DNA from 2 places in the Neobacillus sp. NPDC093182 genome. Region 1 is predicted to be linked to the other one. Evidence: a T-box and tRNA genes for the amino acid it is inferred to sense, from the RefSeq annotation. Region 1 holds a T-box; the other holds one or more tRNA genes.
The links. The T-box of region 1 lies ahead of tyrS (tyrosine--tRNA ligase). A T-box ahead of a tRNA ligase gene usually reads a tRNA of that ligase, here a tRNA-Tyr.
Positions count from the first base shown of each region.

Region 2: it has a tRNA-Tyr gene. The T-box ahead of tyrS (tyrosine--tRNA ligase) is inferred to sense a tRNA for this amino acid. The anticodon was not compared.

Region 1 is NZ_JBIVOI010000008.1:68,456-78,499, reverse strand. Features, by position in the region: gene ACIQAA_RS15570 (MFS transporter) at 93-1,466, shown strand; gene ACIQAA_RS15565 (DMT family transporter) at 1,584-2,534, shown strand; gene ACIQAA_RS15560 (prolyl-tRNA synthetase associated domain-containing protein) at 2,500-3,006, shown strand; gene ACIQAA_RS15555 (MurR/RpiR family transcriptional regulator) at 3,183-4,058, shown strand; gene ACIQAA_RS15550 (MarR family transcriptional regulator) at 4,443-4,955, shown strand; T-box leader at 4,975-5,194, shown strand; gene tyrS (tyrosine--tRNA ligase) at 5,237-6,481, shown strand; gene ACIQAA_RS15540 (HAD family hydrolase) at 6,532-6,804, shown strand; partial or broken gene ACIQAA_RS15535 (nitrite reductase) at 6,971-7,081, shown strand; gene ACIQAA_RS15530 (MBL fold metallo-hydrolase) at 7,160-7,921, opposite strand; gene ACIQAA_RS15525 (Lrp/AsnC family transcriptional regulator) at 8,054-8,461, shown strand; gene ACIQAA_RS15520 (CBO0543 family protein) at 8,602-8,904, opposite strand; gene ACIQAA_RS15515 (hypothetical protein) at 8,914-9,093, opposite strand; gene ACIQAA_RS15510 (DUF3231 family protein) at 9,182-10,044, opposite strand, start outside.
Region 2 is NZ_JBIVOI010000003.1:331,696-341,739, forward strand. Features, by position in the region: gene ACIQAA_RS08910 (alpha-amylase family glycosyl hydrolase) at 1-59, opposite strand, end outside; gene ACIQAA_RS08915 (LacI family DNA-binding transcriptional regulator) at 544-1,572, shown strand; gene ahpC (alkyl hydroperoxide reductase subunit C) at 2,011-2,574, shown strand; gene ahpF (alkyl hydroperoxide reductase subunit F) at 2,588-4,117, shown strand; gene ACIQAA_RS08930 (hypothetical protein) at 4,457-5,122, shown strand; gene ACIQAA_RS08935 (glycine betaine uptake BCCT transporter) at 5,189-6,715, shown strand; tRNA gene ACIQAA_RS08940 (tRNA-Asn) at 6,877-6,951, opposite strand; tRNA gene ACIQAA_RS08945 (tRNA-Ile) at 6,986-7,062, opposite strand; tRNA gene ACIQAA_RS08950 (tRNA-Gly) at 7,068-7,141, opposite strand; tRNA gene ACIQAA_RS08955 (tRNA-Cys) at 7,153-7,226, opposite strand; tRNA gene ACIQAA_RS08960 (tRNA-His) at 7,264-7,339, opposite strand; tRNA gene ACIQAA_RS08965 (tRNA-Tyr) at 7,391-7,475, opposite strand; tRNA gene ACIQAA_RS08970 (tRNA-Phe) at 7,512-7,584, opposite strand; tRNA gene ACIQAA_RS08975 (tRNA-Asp) at 7,638-7,714, opposite strand; tRNA gene ACIQAA_RS08980 (tRNA-Met) at 7,755-7,828, opposite strand; tRNA gene ACIQAA_RS08985 (tRNA-Ser) at 7,850-7,942, opposite strand; tRNA gene ACIQAA_RS08990 (tRNA-Ala) at 7,950-8,022, opposite strand; tRNA gene ACIQAA_RS08995 (tRNA-Pro) at 8,036-8,112, opposite strand; tRNA gene ACIQAA_RS09000 (tRNA-Arg) at 8,120-8,196, opposite strand; tRNA gene ACIQAA_RS09005 (tRNA-Leu) at 8,227-8,315, opposite strand; tRNA gene ACIQAA_RS09010 (tRNA-Gly) at 8,321-8,395, opposite strand; tRNA gene ACIQAA_RS09015 (tRNA-Leu) at 8,433-8,514, opposite strand; tRNA gene ACIQAA_RS09020 (tRNA-Lys) at 8,559-8,634, opposite strand; tRNA gene ACIQAA_RS09025 (tRNA-Thr) at 8,664-8,739, opposite strand; tRNA gene ACIQAA_RS09030 (tRNA-Val) at 8,806-8,881, opposite strand; tRNA gene ACIQAA_RS09035 (tRNA-Glu) at 8,946-9,020, opposite strand; rRNA gene rrf (5S ribosomal RNA) at 9,060-9,175, opposite strand; partial or broken rRNA gene ACIQAA_RS09045 (23S ribosomal RNA) at 9,252-10,044, opposite strand, start outside.

The DNA.
Region 1 (10,044 bases):
ACTGGGACCATGTGATTTGAGGACCATCTGTGATATTTCATTTGTACGAACTAATCATATAAAAAAATTATTGCCATACTAGGAGGGAATTTATGAATAAAGTCCGCACAATGGAAGACCTGCCTTTAAGTGGATTCCATTATAAAATGTTCGCCTATGCCAGTGGGAGTACATTTATCGATGGGTATATTATCGGAATTATTGCGGTAGCACTTGCTGTCATGCAGACTTATTTCGATATGTCGCTAACCATGATTGGCCTGATTGGAATGGCAACTCTTGCGGGGATGTTTGTTGGTGGTGTAATTGGAGGCTACCTTACAGACATTATTGGCAGGAAGACGATGTTTCTCATCGACATGCTGGTCATGTTTGCTGTGTCAGTCCTTCAGTTTTTTGTCACTGATCCAATGCAGTTGGTCATTTTACGATTTATTTTAGGTATTGCTGTAGGTGCAGATTATCCCATTGCAGGGGCCTTGATGGCGGAATTTTCTCCGAAAAAAAATCGCGGTGCCTTACTTGGAGGGCTTAATGGATTCTGGTATGTCGGTTACGCCAGTTCCTATTTGGTTGGTTACTTTTTGCTATCCATGGGTGATACGAGCTGGAGATGGATGCTTGCAAGCACTGCGATTCCAGTACTCCTCATGCTTTTCGCACGTTTAAATATGCCGGAATCCCCTCGTTGGCTGGCTAACAAAGGAAGGGAAAAAGAAGCAAACTCAATTGTACAGAAAATATTTGGGGATAATGTCATCATGTCGGAAGAACAAGAGTCCACTGAGAAAACCAGCTTTCTCGATATATTCCGAAATGGTTATGGGAAATGGGTATTTTTCGTATCTGTTTTCTGGTCGCTTCAAGTCATCCCCACCTTTGGAATAGGAACCTATATCCCTGAGATCCTTGCACAATTTGGATTTGCTAATGGGACGAAGGAATATCTGGGAGCGGCAGTTATTAATATCGTCTATCTTGCCGGCTTGATTCCTGCCCTTTATTTATTGGAAAAATACGGACGAAGACCTACACTTATTATTCCATTTATAGTATCTTCCATCGCTTTATTTATACTAGGAGCAACGTCTGGAATGAATATATCGTTTATGTTTATCCTCGTTCTCTTTATCGTTTATGGAACGTTTAATACTGCGATGGGAGCTCATGAGTGGATATATCCGAATGAGCTATTCCCAACCCATATTCGGGGCACAGCAATGGGCTTTATCACAGGGGTAACCCGTATCGCCTCTGCCATTGGAACGTTTTTCTTCCCGGCCATTTTGTCTAATTTCGGTTTGGCAGCAACGTTGTATATTTGTGGGGCATTGTTTTTTATCGGGTTCTTAGTCTCTCTCATCATGGCCCCTGAAACAAAGAATATGAGTTTAGCAGAGACCAGCTCTATAAACAAAGGCACTTCACGAAGGACAGAAAGTATTGCAATGAGGAAAAACGGTTAAAAAGAAAAGCTTTGTGAGAAAGCAGGAATCAAGTGAGTTTCTATGAAGGGTTGACCCGATTTGTGGCAAAGTGATAAATTGGAGTCAATCCCTTCATGGAAATATGAGGTGCATAAAATGGAAAAACGGACGAGTTTAAGAGTTTACATCATTACAATAGCTGGTGCGGTATGTTGGGGACTTATTGGTTTATTTATTACTCCATTGTATGCTCGCGGCTTTACAGCTTGGGACGTAGTTGCCATTCGGGGTATTTTTACCTTTGTTATCTTAATTCTAATTATGACAGCATTTTATCGGGAGCAGTTACGTACCAGATTAAAAGATCATATTTTTTTCGCTTGTGCGGGAATTTTTAGTATCGCTTTATTTAACTTTTTTTATTTTGAAGTTTTTTCTCAATCGAGTTTATCCCTTGCCGTAACACTTTTGTATACAGGCCCACTGTTTGTAACCATCCTGTCTCGGCTCTTTTTTAAAGAGCCCTTGACCATTCGTAAAGGTTGGGCACTTGCTCTTGCTATTACAGGTTGTGCATTTGTTGTAGGTCTACTGCCGCTCGGCCAAGAAGGTATACATATGAAAACCTTGTTAATGGGGATTCTATCTGGATTTTGCTATGCGTTGTACAGTATTTTCAGCAAACCTGTAACCAAACGGTATTCTGCATTGACAATTACAACGTACACATTTCTTTATACGAGTATTTTCATGTTATTGACAAGTGACATTTTAAAGAAGACTGATAAATTCCAATATGTAGATGTTTGGATGTCAGCGGTGTTGTTAGCGTTAGTAGCAACGGTTGCAGCTTTTGTTTTGTATACATCAGGACTTAAACATTTAGAAGCTAGCAAGGCTTCCATTTTAGCAACAATAGAACCCATCATTGCAGTAGTAACTGGAGTACTTTTTCTTGGAGAACATCTACGGGGATGGCAGGTGTTAGGAATCGCATTGGTTTTGTATTCAGCAATTCTCGTCGCAGATGGACGGTCTAAGGCAAAGAAAAGCGAGAGGAGAAAAGCCCAAGATGATGCTACTAGAGCAGGAAAAAAGTGTATATGATGTTTTAGAAAAATTAAAGATTTCCTTTAAAAGGTATGAACATGTCCCGGTTTTTACAGTTGAAGAAATACGTAAATTGGATATCACTATTCCCGGAGGACATACTAAAAATTTATTTTTAAGAAATCGAAAAGGGGATAAACATTTTTTAGTGATTGTATCAGAAGATAAGGATGTAGATTTGAAAAGTTTATCAAAGCTTATTGATAGCACTCCGTTGAGTTTTGGTTCTCCGGAAAGACTTAAAAAATATTTAAAGGTTTATCCCGGAGCAGTTGGCGCTTTCGGCTTGATAAATGATACGGATAACCATGTGCATGTTGTATTTGACAGTGATTTACTTGATAAAGACACGATTAACTTCCATCCTAATGTAAACACAACAACGGTCAACCTTTCAGTCCAAGACTTTAGAAAGTACCTTGAAGCGATTAATAATCCTTATTCAATTATTAAATTCTCGTCGTCATAATTTTGAAAGAAAGGATATAATTAAATAAGTTATAAAACAATATGAAAATAGTATCGGACGCCATTCAGACGGCGTCCTTTTCGAATTGGGCCATTTTTACATATATGAGTTATAATGGACTTAACTTATCAATTTTGACGGATAATCTACAAAATGAAGGAAAAAAGGGGATTTAAATGAGTATAGATAATCCAAGAACAACTATTAATAAAATACTTGATATTAAAGATTCTTTTCCAAAAAAACAAAGACAGTTATGCGATTATATTCTAAAAAATTATCAGTCAATCGGATTGATAACAGTTAAAGAGCTTGCCAATAATGCCAATGTTGGAATTTCAACTGTAATGCGTACGTTAAATGCCTTGGGTTATGAAAACTTTAATGATTTACGAAAAGATATCTACGATGAATCGTTCCCTTCCGAATCAAGATGGACATTGAAGAATTCAATTACAGAGATTCAAAAAGAGGAAGAGGAAGGAAAAGTTCCAACTTTAGTCCAAGTTTGGAAAGAATCCGTAAATTTATTAAACAAATCATTAGACTCCGATTTAATGCAAAATTTTGAAAAGGCTATTGATATCATAGAAAAATCAAGTTTTATCAATGTTTTGGGTAGTCGGCCGTACAAAGCAACTGCATTATATTTTGAACAGTTGCTTGGAGAATTCTATTTTAAGATAAGGCAACTAAGCCATGATACGGAGGTGATTTACGATAAGATTTTACAATTTGAAAAGGATGAAGTTTTAGTGGTTTTTGCATTCGAACCATACACTAATCGAGTTGTTGAAGCCGTTAAGCTAGCCTATGAACTAGGCAATAGCATTATATTGATAACAGACTATATCTCTTGTCCAGTTATTTCATATGCGTCCGTAACGTTGAAAGTAGAAGTTAGTAAAGAACAATTTTCAGTTATTCCTATCATTGCATTGATAGATGCATTGGTAATTGAAATTGGTAAACGATCATCAGAAGAATCGATTAAAAAATTGAAAAGACTTGAAAAAACACTTAAAGAAAAGAATGTATTGTTTTCTTATTAAAACCTAAGTCTCCCAAGCTTTCTTCCAGTTTGACTTGGGGACAATTTGGGACTAATTTAGGGAAACTTTTTCCTATAACAAAATCTCACTTAAAACGGTGGCGATTGTTCAATAAGAGCAATCGCTTTACTTGTTGCATCTTATGGGAAGCTTTAGTTTAATTATATAGTTGTTTGCTGACTAGATTACCAGCTAAAGGTTTATTAAAGTTCTATAAAACTTAATAATATTCAAATGTGAAAAATGAAAAAGCTAACCAGGTTGACAAATCGTTCACCTGACTTTTACAATATTTTTAGCAAAAGCTTCCTTGCATTAAATACTTTTTTTTGGTATTATCGTTTCATAGCTAATGATTTTGAAAATTTAAAGAGGTGATTCAATATTCATTCATTTAATGAGGTTGGAGAACTACTTCCTGAAGAAATTGATACAATTAATCGATTAACTAAAATCCCCAATGACTCGTTAAATCTAGCTGCTATTGCAGTGGTTACAATTTTGTATCGGGTGGCACAAGGATTAAGAAACAAAATGGAACAGGAAGTTTTATCTGAATATGGGTTATCATGGACTGCATTCTCGATGCTATATGATTTGTGGATATGGGATTCAATTGAGACAAAAAAATTAGCACAGTCTGCTGGGGTCTCAAAAGCTACGATTAGTAATATAACCAAAACACTTGAAGGAAAAGAGTTGTGTTACAGAAAAAGCGACAATAGGGACAGAAGAATTACCTACGTTACTTTAACAGAAAAGGGAAAGAACGTGATGGAGGATCTTTATCCACGATTCCACAAAGGAGAAGTCGAGATTGTTTCGGGATTGTCGATAGATGAACAAAAAAGCATGACGAAATTACTTAGAAAAGTAATTCGGGAAAATGATTTTTGATGCATAACAATAAAATAATGAAAAAGCTATGATGGGAAATCCAGTAGTCGTTATCTCCCTGTTAACAGAGAATCGGTGGTTGGTGCAAATCGATACAAAGATAACACGAATTACATTCCTTGAGCTTTCTTTGCAAAAATAATAAGCAAAGAACGGTCGAGCCGTTAATCGTTAAGTGGAAGGATTATATCCTTCAATAAGGGTGGTACCGCGTGTAAAAGTTAAACCACGTCCCTTTTTTGGGATGTGGTTTTTTATATTTTTCTAGGAGGAACAAAAAAATGAGTAATTTAATGGAGCAATTAAACCCGGAACAACAAACTGAAGTGAAAAGGCAGATGGCTATTTACAGCCAGGGTGTAAAAGAAATTATTCCAACAGAAGAGTTAGAAAATAAAATAGCCAGGTCCCTATTAGAGAATAAACCGCTAAAAATAAAATTAGGCTTAGATCCTTCGGCTCCAGATGTACATCTTGGGCATACCGTTGTCCTAAATAAAATGAGGCAGTTTCAAGAGAATGGACATGTTATCCAACTAATTATTGGAGATTTTACAGGGAAAATTGGAGATCCGACAGGAAAATCAGTAGCTAGAAAACAATTAACAGATGAAGAAGTAAAGCACAATGCGAAAACATACTTCGAACAATTTGCAAAGGTTATAGATATGGAAAAAGTCGAGTTACACTATAACTCTAAATGGCTATCAAAATTAAACTTTGAAGATGTCATCAAACTAGCAGGAAAAATAACCGTAGCAAGACTTTTAGAAAGGGACGATTTTGAAGAACGCATTGCAGTTGGCAAGCCAATCTCTCTTCATGAATTTTTCTACCCTTTAATGCAGGGTTACGATTCTGTTGTCCTGGAATCCGATATTGAACTAGGTGGAACAGACCAGCATTTTAATATCCTAATGGGAAGGCATTTTCAAGAAAAGTTTGGAAAAGAGAAGCAAGTAGCCTTGTTAATGCCTTTATTAGAGGGGCTTGATGGGGTCGAGAAGATGTCTAAATCAAAGAAAAACTACATTGGGATCGATGAACTTCCTCAAGAAATGTACGGGAAAGCAATGTCCATTCCAGATGAATTAATGCACAAGTATTTCGAATTGATAACGGATTTAACTCTCGAACAAATTCAATCTGTAAAGTCAAGAATGGAAACAGGTGAATTGCATCCGAGAGATGCAAAAATGCTTCTTGCTAAGACCATTGTAAGAATCTACCACGGGCATGAAGCGGCAGAAACGGCACAAAATGATTTTATCTCAGTCTTTCAAAAAGGTTCTCTTCCAGATGAAATACCTGTTATGCAGTGGCAGGGAGAAAGAGAAACTTCAATCATTAACCTGCTAGTTGATTTGGAAATGCTAAGCTCCAAAAGTGAAGCTAGGAGAATGATTGCAAATAGAGGTGTAAAAGTGAATGGAGCTCAGGTAGACGATTCACAATTACACGTTAGGATTACCGACGGCTTAATTCTTCAAGTAGGCAAACGTAAATTTGTAAAATTAATACTATAAGAAAGTTAGAGCAGGTGTAAGCATGAAGAAAATTATTTTTATGGATGTTGATGGAACTCTGGTTAAATAGCGGAGAATTATCAGTTCCTGGTATTCACAAGGCAACAGCCATCTCAACGTTGCTTCAGTATTTAAAAATTGATAAAGAAAATACTTTTGCTTACGGGGATGGATTGAACGATTTAGAAATGCTTGCATTTGTTCAACACGGTATTGCTATGGGGAATGCAAAAGAAGCAGTTAAGAAGGCAACTGACGATATTACCGATACACACAATGAAGATGGTATTTATAATAGCTTTAATAAATATGGTTTAATATAAATACCATTTGGAACATTTTTTCGTCGTGTTACCCTATTCAATTTGCCGCAATTACATTGCGGCATTTTTTTATTTCCTTTTTGTTGATAAGTGGTGCGTTGGTAAACCTGAATTATTAGCAAATAAAAAGTTCTGTTTTATAGAAATGTAGTGTTATTTAATTAACAATTTATTTGTTGGAGGAAAGGCAAAAGGGAAAGACGCAGTGGTGGGTTCCTTGCTGATGGAGAATCTTACACCAGAAGAATTGTACAATAAAGTAGAAAAAGTCATTGCAGATTTAAATATGCGTTGTTAATTTTATTATTTTGAGGACCAAACAGACGGAAATGTTATTATTCCGTCTGCTTTTCACTTAAAATGAGTAGGCTTCTCCGTCCTCAGGAACTAAAACAATAGAGGAGATTCCTTTTTCATTAATAAAGCTTTTTAATTCTTCTCTAGACAATGCCCAATGGTTTACTGCTTCCATGTGGACAGCAATAATTTTTGCGTTAGGAGCAGCCTTATACACTTTATAAACATCATCTTTCCCCATGACCAGAGAACCGCCCTCGAAGAATTGGTTGTCACCAGCATTGACTACAATGATTTCTGGCTTATGTGTGTCGATTACTTCTTGGACTGCATCGTACCACACAGTATCTCCAGCCACATATAATGTTTTCTCAGATGGGTGTTTGATTATAACGCCACATACTTGACCCGCAAGCTTTAAGATTTCGCCTCTTCCATGCTCGCCTTTTGTTTTAATTAATTGAATACCTTCAAAGATTGTATCTTCTTTTAATACTTCTACATTTTGAAAACCAGCGTTTCTTATTTCTGCAGCATCTTCTTCGTTTTGACTAAAGAGTTTTATATCTTTTGGCAATGCTTCTTTAGCAGCATCATCCCAGTGGTCTAGATGCAGATGAGTGACAATGACAGCATCAATATTTTGAATAATATTATTAATGGATGTTGGTAAACTTACCAAGGGATTATTTTGATCTTGTCTTGGTGAATTTGGGAAAGGCGCGTAAGTCCCTTTTTCCGATAACATAGGATCGATTAAAAACTTCTTCCCCGCATATTCAACCACCATTGTTGCATTGCGAATTTGATGTATATTCATATTTATTAACTCCTTTATCTTTTGAATTTTCCTTTGAACAATGTATAGTTTATATTATGGACCCATGAATGATATATAGATTAAATAAAGTCTTTTGGCGGTTTTACTTTATTAATGAAAGGAATTAAATAAATGTTAGATAGGACGGATATTCAAATCATAGACGAATTATCCAAGAACAGTCGGATTACAATGAAAGAATTGGGCGAGAAAGTCCATTTAACTGGACCAGCTACTTCAGCTAGAGTGGCAAAATTAGAAGATAGTGGGATTATTGAGGGATACACCATTAAAGTTAACCAAGTAAAAATGGGGTATGCAGTTCACGCAATTATACATATTTATACGAAAAACACAAATCATCAACCTTATTTGTCATTCATAAAAAAACAAGAACAATACGTTATAAACCATTACAAAATCAGTGGAGAAAGTTGTTATCTTCTTGAATGCAAATTTCAAACCAATCAAATATTAGATGAATTTTTGACAGACCTGAGCAATTTGGTAAGCTATAAATTATCGATTGTAATTAATTAATAGAGAAATATAAAATGTAAACAGTAACGGGAACGTTCGTTGAAAAAAGGCACTTTAGATAGTAAATAACCTTACCTTTAATGTTGCACCATTCCTTTTGTCTTAAAAAAAATAAAGAGAACGATAGTCACGTTCCCATTTTACCTTACTGAAATCTTACCTTTGTTTATTATTCTAATCATTGCAATGATAGCTCTGCAAATTAACAGTTTTAACATAAGACTTATTAATGAGTGATACCAAGTCCATCCTTTTTTCCATTTAATTAGGTTAGTTTTCTTTGATGCGATTGTCTCTATGATTGTTTGCGGTATAACAAAAGGGAAAAGTTTTAAAATGATTCCAACGGGTTTGCTATTCAATGTCCACTGATTATAGTAAAGCAGCAGTAAAGGGTAATGAATATAATCAAATGGGAGGTGGATTTTATACTTTGGAAAAATTTTTTTTGGTTATTTTAAATATCCTCTTGTTACAAAATATTTATCTGAGAAAAAATTACCAATGAAACTCACAAGGTATACAATAATCCAATCTTTAAATGAACGTTTTACAATGGCGAACGGTAATAAGACCAATCCAATTGCAGTCACTATGATTAAGAAATAATACGGGAAATCTTTTCTTCTCAACTTTTACACCTCCCCGTATGATAATTTGTTCAAGTAAAAACTTTTATGTGAAAAATCTTTAAATATCTTCAACCAACGGGGTTCCACATTACTTCTTATTGGCTAAATTTTCTCGGTCATCAGCTAACGGAGGTTGTTCCAACCAACCGTATTTTATCAATAGCTGTGCCCCATCCTCGGCAAATAGCCCCATTTCAGTCATAAATCTAGCGTATTCAATCGCTAAGTCTCTCCTTTGAGTAACCGATAAACCAGCACCATAATATCCAATTGCTGACGAAACTAATGTGACAATATGAAATAACATCAATTTATCTGAAAAAGGGGAAACGGTGGAATTCGCTACTTCAGAAAGCCATGTTTTAGGGGAAGATAATTCTTCCTTTGTTAACATATTGCTAAAAGTACCAAAATGGTTTTTACAAATATTTTTTCCTCTTTCGAAATACTTTTGAATTTCTTTTGTTTGGCATACTTGTCCAAAACCCAGTTCTAATACAGTTTTAGCTGCGTCTTTTTTCATGTTAAAACTCATACCGCTAATTTCTATTACGTTTAAAGGACGTTTCTTTCCAAACCAACCTGTTAAATAACGTTGACTATCTACAAAATCAACTTGACTTGGTGTATTAATTCTTGCAGTCTTGCTATATAGCCCTTTGTTAAGCATGACAGATATGATTCGTTTATGTAATTCCATTGTTTCAATGTTGCATTTGATAAAATAGTCTATTTGGTCTGCTCTACATGAGGTTGCAACAGCACCAGCATACCCTGTTAATCCAAGTAATGTCATAACGTGCATATAATCCAACATAAAAACATCCGTAAATATTGGAGGGGCATTTAGATTAATATCCTCTTCTATTGAGAATCCCTTTGGAATAGGGAAATGATTTTGACTAAAAAATTCCCTGATTTTTACGATATGGGATTCTGCAAGACTAAGAG
Region 2 (10,044 bases), on a different contig from region 1:
AGTGAATCAACATCATAATCCTCATAAATAAATGAAAGTCTTTCTTTAATTGTTCTCATAGAATCCTCCTTTGTGGTACCGTTCCCAATTCGAGTTAAAAATGCACCAATTCCATAGAAAGTTAGTTTCATCATTAATTTCTTTACCAATATATAAGTTTTTGGAGCGCTGCCCATAACGTAAAAGAATGAACAAGCTGAGATACCTTTTACATATGAACCCCAATGGTACCGCTCCCATCCAAGCCAAAAAAAATAACAGTTTTTTGTGGTACCGCTCCCAAATCTAGTAAAAAAAATAAATTAATTATCACTGGTACCGCTACCACGTGATAAATATATTATAGATAACTCTTTCTGTCAATCAAATAGGTACAATATTTATTGGTAAAAACTATTAAACGTAAACTACTAAATTGTTGTTGCTTGATTCAATTTTCATCCATATAATTTGTATATTGACTAAATTAATAGGATAAAGTGATGATATATGTAATCGAATTCAGTAATAACGTGTATTTTCATCTTGAGAGGAGGAGCTTTATTGGGCTACACCATATATGATATTGCCCGGGTTGCAAACGTTTCTAAATCAACCGTGTCCCGTGTATTAAATAATCAGACCAATATTTCTGAAGATGCCAGAAATCGTGTCATCAAAGCAATTGAAGAATTGAATTACCAGCCTAGCAAATTGGCCAGGGCTCTATCCTCCAGTTTTGATGCCATCATGGTTGTCTCTCGGTCTGCAAAGACGACAGCAAACAATCCATATTTCTCAGAAATCCTCCAGACGGTAGCAGAAAAAGCGGAAGAAGAAAATTTCGATGTCATCCTGCAAACTGCAAAAAACAGTAAGGATGAACTCGAGAAGTGCATCACCAAAATAAAAGGAAAAATGATTAAAGGAATCATCATGTTGAGTTCGCCTACTAATGAAGAATTGTTCAAACAGCTTGATGTTTTTAATATTCCAATCGTTGTCATTGGTAAAGTCGATGGTAAATATAACAATATATATTCTGTCGATACCGATAACTACCATGATAGTTATGAGTTAACAAAATATGTAATCGAACAAGGTCACAAAAAGATTGCCTGTGTACACTCTCCACTTGAATATCATGTTTCCATAGATCGCCTAAAAGGTTATAAAGCTTGTATGGAGGATCATCAATTGCAAGTGCAGGACGAATGGATGATTGACGGCGGCTACAACGTAGAAACAGGCAGCCTTGCAGCCAGGAAGCTGATTTTAGGAGCAAACCGCCCTTCAGCCGTGTTGGCCACTGATGATTTAAAAGTCATCAGCATTTATAAAAGTGCAACAGAACTCGGCGTTTCCATTCCACACGATTTATCCGTTGTGGGTTACAGTAATTCAAGTTTTATTCCCTTTCTGACCCCTTCCCTGACGAGTGTAGAAATACCGGTCAGAAAGCTAGGAGAAACGGGGGCAAACCTCCTCTTTTCTATTATTAGAAAAAATAAACCTGAGGAAGCGCGTACCATCATAAAGACAGAAAAAATGATTCAAGATTCCGTTCTAAAAAAATTCACTTATAATAGTTAGGCTGTGTTAAAGCTAAATGTTGATTTTTAGCACTCTGTTGATTTACGCGGAAGGCACGAAGACTCCTGCGGGAGGACGGGGCAGTGCCTGGAGCGCAAATCAACAGACAAATTTAACACAGCCAATAGATAAAAAAGCCAATGGAGTTCTGTCCATTGGCTTTTTGCGTTTGAGGGAGATTACACGGTCCCTCCCATTTTATCTCCTAATTCGCTTTTTAATGAGAAAAACAGTCTTATTTGAGAATTAGCTGATGAGATATGGGTCGATTACATGATATGGAATAACCATGAAACAAAGCATGGAAAAAATAAAACATAATGGTTGACAAGATGGGTGCTTTTATATAATAATAAACATTGTATTAGAATTATTCTAATTTAGTTATTAGTATTTGATGTTAACCATTCTCAAAATTATTTTAGGAGGAAATACACTATGTCATTAATCGGTAAAGAAGTACAAGCATTCACAGCAAACGCATATCAAAACGGAGATTTCATCACTGTTTCAGATCAAAACTTTAAAGGTAAATGGAGCGTTGTTTGCTTCTACCCAGCAGATTTCACATTCGTATGCCCTACTGAATTAGAAGACTTACAGAACGAATACGCAACGTTAAAAGATCTTGGCGTTGAAGTATATTCTGTATCAACAGATACTCATTTCACTCACAAAGCATGGCACGACCACTCTCCAGCTATCAGCAAGATTGAATATATTATGATTGGTGACCCATCTCAAAAGCTTACTCGCGCATTTGATGTACTAGATGAAGAAGAAGGTCTTGCACAACGCGGAACTTTCATCATCGATCCAGACGGCGTGGTACAAGCAATGGAAATCAACGCAGACGGTATTGGCCGTGACGCAAGCACACTTGTTAACAAAATTAAAGCAGCACAATATGTTCGCAACAATCCTGGTGAAGTTTGCCCAGCTAAATGGCAAGAAGGTTCTGAAACACTTAAGCCAAGCCTTGACCTAGTAGGAAAAATTTAAGGAGTAGATAAATATGTTACTAGATGCAGATATAAAAGCTCAGTTATCCCAGTATCTTCAACTGATGGAAGGCGATATCCTTCTTAAAGTCAGCGCAGGAACCGATGACGTATCTCGCGACATGCTGCTATTAATCGATGAATTGGCAACCATGTCTTCTAACATTAAGGTTGAAAAAACAGAACTAGAGAGAACACCAAGCTTTAGTGTAAATCGTATCGGCGAAGACACTGGAGTAACGTTTGCTGGTATTCCTCTAGGACATGAATTTACTTCCTTAGTACTGGCTCTCTTGCAGGTTAGCGGAAGAGCACCAAAAGTAGAACAAAAGGTAATCGAACAAATCAAAGCAATCAAAGGTGAATATCACTTTGAATCTTACATCAGCCTAACTTGCCACAACTGTCCTGATGTTGTACAAGCCCTAAACTTAATGAGCATTCTCAACCCTGGTATTTCTCATACCATGATTGACGGTGCTGCTTTTAAAACTGAAGTTGAAAGCAAGAACATCATGGCAGTTCCAACTGTTTTCCTAAATGGAGAAAGTTTTGGCAGCGGTCGTATGACAATTGAGGAAATCCTCGCTAAAATGGGCACTGGTCCAGATGCAGCTGAGCTTTCTGATAAAGATCCATACGATGTGCTCGTTGTCGGCGGGGGTCCTGCTGGTGCAAGTGCAGCCATTTATGCAGCTCGAAAAGGTATCCGTACAGGTATTGTGGCTGAACGTTTTGGCGGTCAGGTTATGGACACGATGGGTATTGAGAACTTTATCGGTACGAAATATACAGAAGGTCCTAAACTTGCTGCAAGCCTTGAAGAGCATGTCAAAGACTATGGCGTGGATGTTTTGAACTTACAACGCGCAAAACGTTTAGAAAAGAAAGATCTTATAGAAATTGAACTCGAAAACGGTGCTGTTCTTAAGAGTAAAGCCGTTATCCTTTCAACGGGTGCACGCTGGCGTAATGTTGGTGTCCCAGGCGAAGCCGAGTTTAAAAACAAAGGTGTAGCATACTGCCCACACTGTGATGGTCCATTGTTTGCTGGAAAACGTGTTGCTGTTATTGGCGGCGGGAATTCCGGTATTGAGGCGGCTATCGACCTTGCAGGTATCGTTAAGCATGTAACCGTTCTTGAGTTTGCAGCAGAGTTAAAAGCTGACTCAGTGCTTCAAGACCGTCTTTACAGCCTGCCTAATGTAACGGTTATTCTGAATGCTCAAACAAAAGAAATTACCGGTACTGACAAGGTAAATGGTATTTCCTATATGGATCGTGAAACAGAAGAAATTAAGCACATCGAATTAGAAGGTATTTTCGTTCAAATCGGTCTTGTACCAAACACAGATTGGTTAGAGGGTACCCTTGAACGCACTCGCTTCGGTGAGATTATTGTGGACAAGCATGGTGCTACTAGCATTCCGGGCGTATATGCGGCTGGTGACTGTACAGATAGTGCTTATAAGCAGATCATTATCTCTATGGGATCAGGTGCTACTGCTGCCTTAGGTGCATTCGATTATTTAATTCGAAATTAATCTTTGTTTTAAGAAATTTTCACCATGAATATTAAGAAAGTCGCTTGTACTATTTTGACCGATAGTATAGCGACTTTTTTTTTTTCACAGCTTTATTCAACCTATTTTGCTTCAGGGTCACACTCTTGTCTGAATGAGACCCGAATTCGGACAGTTCCTTGATTTTTTCGCCTTGTTTTGTCCGCATGAAACCTCCATTCAGCTAGATTCATGCGTTTTTCTTCAACTCTTTCCCCCTTCTAAACAGAATAGTATTTTCCATTATAAGACAACCTACTAATAATAGAATTAAATTTTCTTCGAGTGATTATATACATAGTGTTGGAGGGAGATTGAACCGTGAAACTGTATCAAGTAAGAAAAGGACAATTTGTTTATTTTAACAATGAGTTACATAAGGTATATGGAGTAAAACCCATGTACAAACTGTCCGTCCATCTTATTAAGCTTAGGGATTTATCACAGCATATAACCAATGCAGCAAGCGTGGAAAAATACAAGCCAAAGGAATATGACAGCTTTATTTTTAATCATAAGGCATATACGCTCAAAAAGGACCGAAAAGCAAAATCAGGGGAATACATTTTAATAAACAATCCAATGCCAGATTCCCTCGATACCTATTCATTAAATGAAATTGAATTGGTTGAAACGGCAGACAACAAAGGGGTTATTACAAGCAATTCTCATGGCGTCAAACATAATGAGTATTTATTAATGGAACCGGGTCGCGCAGCTGATAGCAATCCTATCGATTATAAAGACAAGGCAAATGATGGAGACGAGAGCTTGACGGACACCGGAACCCTAGGTCTGCCTACTAGCGAACTACTGCCATCGTTAGGAGACATCTATAAAAAGAAAGACAATGACTCAATAGTTGAAGCAATGGTGGTCGCAATTAATGACCAAACCGTTTACCTTGGAGGTGGATTTGAGGTCACCCAGGAAGAGTTGATAAACACGGAAAAGTGGGAATTTCAATATAACCTCCTTGATAAGTGATTACCTTCGAAAACCTATCCTTACTGAAAAATTTCACCTGACACCAAGCTTTACTAGGAGGTTTCTATGGACAGCAAAATCAATAAGGAAAACAGTGTGTTTATTATTTCATTATTACTTACGCTCATTTTTATTGTTTGGGGAGTCTTTTTTACCGATAATCTCGCCAAAGTTACCGATATTATTTATAGTGGTTCGATCGATTACCTTGGGTGGGTGTATCTTGGTGCTACCCTATTCTTTGTTATCTTTTCAATATATTTATTGTTCTCTAAATATGGTGATATTCGGCTGGGAAAGGAAACAGACCGTCCTGATTTTAACACTGCCTCTTGGCTTGCCATGTTATTCGGTGCTGGGATGGGAATCGGAATTGTGTACTGGAGTGTTGCCGAACCTGTAACGCACTATACAACCCCGCCTTATGGGGAAGCTTATACGGTTGACGCAGCCAATACGGCGATGAAATATACATTTTTCCATTGGGGCCTAGATCCATGGGCTATTTACACAGTAATCGGTCTAGCCCTTGCCTTTTTTCAATATAATAAAAGGCTGCCGGCAGCCATAAGTTCGACCTTCCATCCGATATTAGGAGACAGAATTTACGGACCGATTGGAAAAACTATTGATATCCTGTCCATCTTTGCAACAGTCTTTGGTATCGCAACCTCATTGGGTCTTGGTGCCATGCAGGTGACGGCCGGAATGCATGACATATTCGGTGTTCCCAATCAGTTATTTGTTCAAATGATTGTGATTGTGGTCGCAACAGTTATTTTTATCATTTCCATCAATACAGGTTTAGAAAGGGGTATCCAATACTTATCTAATGCTGCGATGATCCTATCTTTTGCGATCATGCTGCTGATTCTAATCGTTGGTCCAACTCTGACTGTCATTAAAGTCTTTTTTAATACAACGGGTCTTTATATTAGTGACTTTATACATATGAGTTTAAGGCTAAAGCCCTTTGGTGAAGGAGAATGGATTGCCTCCTGGACGCTTTTTTACTGGGCATGGTGGATTGCCTGGGCACCATTTGTGGGTATGTTTATCGCCAGGGTTTCAAAAGGAAGAACAGTAAGGGAGTTTGTTATTGGCGTATTGGTTGTTCCTACCCTCGGAACCTGTCTCTGGATGTCCATATTTGGCGGCTCTGCGCTTGAGCTTGTTCAAAAAACAGGCAACCATGACCTTGCAAAAAATATTACCGAAAACGTTTCATTGTCTATCTTTACATTCTTTGATTATCTTCCATTAAGTTCGGTGTTAAGTATATTAGGGTTTGCGGTTGTAGCAATTTATTATATAACGGTCGCCGATACCGCAACCTTTGTATTAGGAATGCTAAGTGAAGGCGGTACATTAAATCCCTCAAATAAAATAAAAATGACATGGGGTGTCATTCAATCCGCTCTCGCTGCAGTATTGCTTTTAGCTGGCGGTTTGAACGTTTTGCAAACTGCTTCCATCGCAGCTGCCCTCCCTTTTGCGATCATTATGGTCGTCATGTCCTTCTCACTAGTGAAAGGGTTAAAAAGTGAAGGCGAAGTACAAAGAGGAAATAAAAGAAGCGCGTACCATTCCTAAAGGGTTATTAAATGTGATTAAGCCGTACTGAAAACCCAAGGCGGTATTTAGACAAAGAAAAACCATCTTTAAGAAAATGGCTATTTTCTTAAAGATGGTTTTATTATGGAATATTAACTATTTTAAAAAGGATCAGGCTTACTGTCCTTAGCTTAAAAAAATGGCTCCGCAGGTAGGACTCGAACCTACGACCGATCGGTTAACAGCCGATAGCTCTACCACTGAGCTACTGCGGAACAATCGAAAGGTATTTTGCTTCGCAAAAAATTCTGGTGGGCCTAAATGGACTCGAACCATCGACCTCACGCTTATCAGGCGTGCGCTCTAACCAGCTGAGCTATAGGCCCATAATTGGAGCGGGTGATGAGAATCGAACTCACAACATCAGCTTGGAAGGCTGAGGTTTTACCACTAAACTACACCCGCATATTAAAATTTGGAGGCAACACCCGGATTTGAACCGGGGATAAAGGTTTTGCAGACCTCTGCCTTACCACTTGGCTATGCTGCCCGACTCTTAAAGAGCTAACCCAATTTATTAAGATTAATGGGGCGACTGATGGGAATCGAACCCACGAATGCCTGAACCACAATCAGGTGCGTTAACCACTTCGCCACAATCGCCATGATGGTTATTTTCACCTTGGTGAAAACATTTTGCTTCGCAAAAAACTTTGGTGGAGGGGGACGGATTCGAACCGCCGAACCCCGAGGGAGCGGATTTACAGTCCGCCGCGTTTAGCCACTTCGCTACCCCTCCATATATAAAAGACCAATAAAATTCCAAAAAAAATGATGGCTCAGGACGGAATCGAACCGCCGACACAAGGATTTTCAGTCCTTTGCTCTACCGACTGAGCTACTGAGCCATACACAATCTATATCTATATCAACAGTAGAGTTAACCTACTGATATAAAAAATGGCGGTCCGGACGGGACTCGAACCCGCGACCTCCTGCGTGACAGGCAGGCATTCTAACCAACTGAACTACCGGACCAATTTTTTTCAAGTGTTTTTCTTGAAAATAAATTACTTAATTGCGGGGGCAGGATTTGAACCTACGACCTTCGGGTTATGAGCCCGACGAGCTACCAGACTGCTCCACCCCGCGACAATAAGAATTTAGAATTTATGGAGGAGGAAGAGGGATTCGAACCCCCGCGCGGTATGACCCGCCTGTCGGTTTTCAAGACCGATCCCTTCAGCCAAACTTGGGTATTCCTCCGAATAAGTGGAGCCTAGCGGGATCGAACCGCTGACCTCCTGCGTGCAAAGCAGGCGCTCTCCCAGCTGAGCTAAGGCCCCATTTGGTAAATGATGGTCGGGAAGACAGGATTCGAACCTGCGACCCCTTGGTCCCAAACCAAGTGCTCTACCAAGCTGAGCTACTTCCCGTAAAATATGGCGCGCCCGAAAGGAGTCGAACCCATAACCTTCTGATCCGTAGTCAGACACTCTATCCAATTGAGCTACGGGCGCAATATTAAATAACTAGTTAGCTTACAAAAATGGTGCCGAGGACCGGAATCGAACCGGTACGGTAGTCACCTACCGCAGGATTTTAAGTCCTGTGCGTCTGCCAGTTCCGCCACCCCGGCAGCATTGGAGCGGAAGACGGGATTCGAACCCGCGACCCCCACCTTGGCAAGGTGGTGTTCTACCACTGAACTACTTCCGCATTTATAGTGAGTTATTTTACAGTTAAAAAACTTAAGTGCGGGTGAAGGGAGTCGAACCCCCACGCCTTGCGGCGCCAGATCCTAAGTCTGGTGCGTCTGCCAATTCCGCCACACCCGCATTTGGAAATTAATTTTGCAAGTTATTTTCTTTTGAAGATAACTTGGTGAGCCATGAAGGACTCGAACCTTCGACCCTCTGATTAAAAGTCAGATGCTCTACCAACTGAGCTAATGGCTCATACAAATAGTTCTTAGAAGTAAGTAGCATGGTGCCGGCGAGAGGACTTGAACCCCCAACCTACTGATTACAAGTCAGTTGCTCTACCAATTGAGCTACCCCGGCATATATCGAAGATTAACTTCACTTCGTAAAAAATTGAAAGTTATTTTCACTATCGTGAAAAAACTTTGGTGGAGGATGACGGGATCGAACCGCCGACCCTCTGCTTGTAAGGCAGATGCTCTCCCAGCTGAGCTAATCCTCCACATAAAAGAAAGTTCTTTAAGCTGGTTTGAAAAGAAAGTTATTTTCGCTAGCGCGAAAAAGTTTGGTGACCCCTACGGGATTCGAACCCGTGTTACCTCCGTGAAAGGGAGGTGTCTTAACCACTTGACCAAGGGGCCGTAATAAATTTCGAGCAAAAAAATGGCCCCAAAGGGGTAGCCTGGCAACGTCCTACTCTCACAGGGACAAAGTCCCAACTACCATCGGCGCTGAGAAGCTTAACTTCCGTGTTCGGTATGGGAACGGGTGTGACCTTCTCGCCATTGCTGCCAGACTATTTAATTGAGGAATCATTCCCTCAAAACTAGATAATTTCAGAAGAAGTTTGTAAAACGAGTTCACCTTAAAAATTGGTTAAGTCCTCGAACGATTAGTATCAGTCAGCTCCACACGTTACCGCGCTTCCACCTCTGACCTATCAACCTGATCATCTTTCAGGGTTCTTACTAGCTTGACGCTATGGGAAATCTCATCTTGAGGGGGGCTTCATGCTTAGATGCTTTCAGCACTTATCCCGTCCGCACATAGCTACCCAGCGATGCCTTTGGCAAGACAACTGGTACACCAGCGGTGCGTCCATCCCGGTCCTCTCGTACTAAGGACAGCTCCTCTCAAATTTCCTGCGCCCACGACGGATAGGGACCGAACTGTCTCACGACGTTCTGAACCCAGCTCGCGTACCGCTTTAATGGGCGAACAGCCCAACCCTTGGGACCGACTACAGCCCCAGGATGCGATGAGCCGACATCGAGGTGCCAAACCTCCCCGTCGATGTGGACTCTTGGGGGAGATAAGCCTGTTATCCCCGGGGTAGCTTTTATCCGTTGAGCGATGGCCCTTCCATGCGGAACCACCGGATCACTAAGCCCGACTTTCGTCCCTGCTCGACTTGTAGGTCTCGCAGTCAAGCTCCCTTGTGCCTTTACACTCTGCGAATGATTTCCAACCATTCTGAGGGAACCTTTGGGCGCCTCCGTTACTCTTTAGGAGGCGACCGCCCCAGTCAAACTGCCCACCTGACACTGTCTCCCACCCCGATCAGGGGTGCGGGTTAGAATTTCAATACAGCCAGGGTAGTATCCCACCGACGCCTCCACCGAAGCTGGCGCTCCGGTTTCTCAGGCTCCTACCTATCCTGTACAA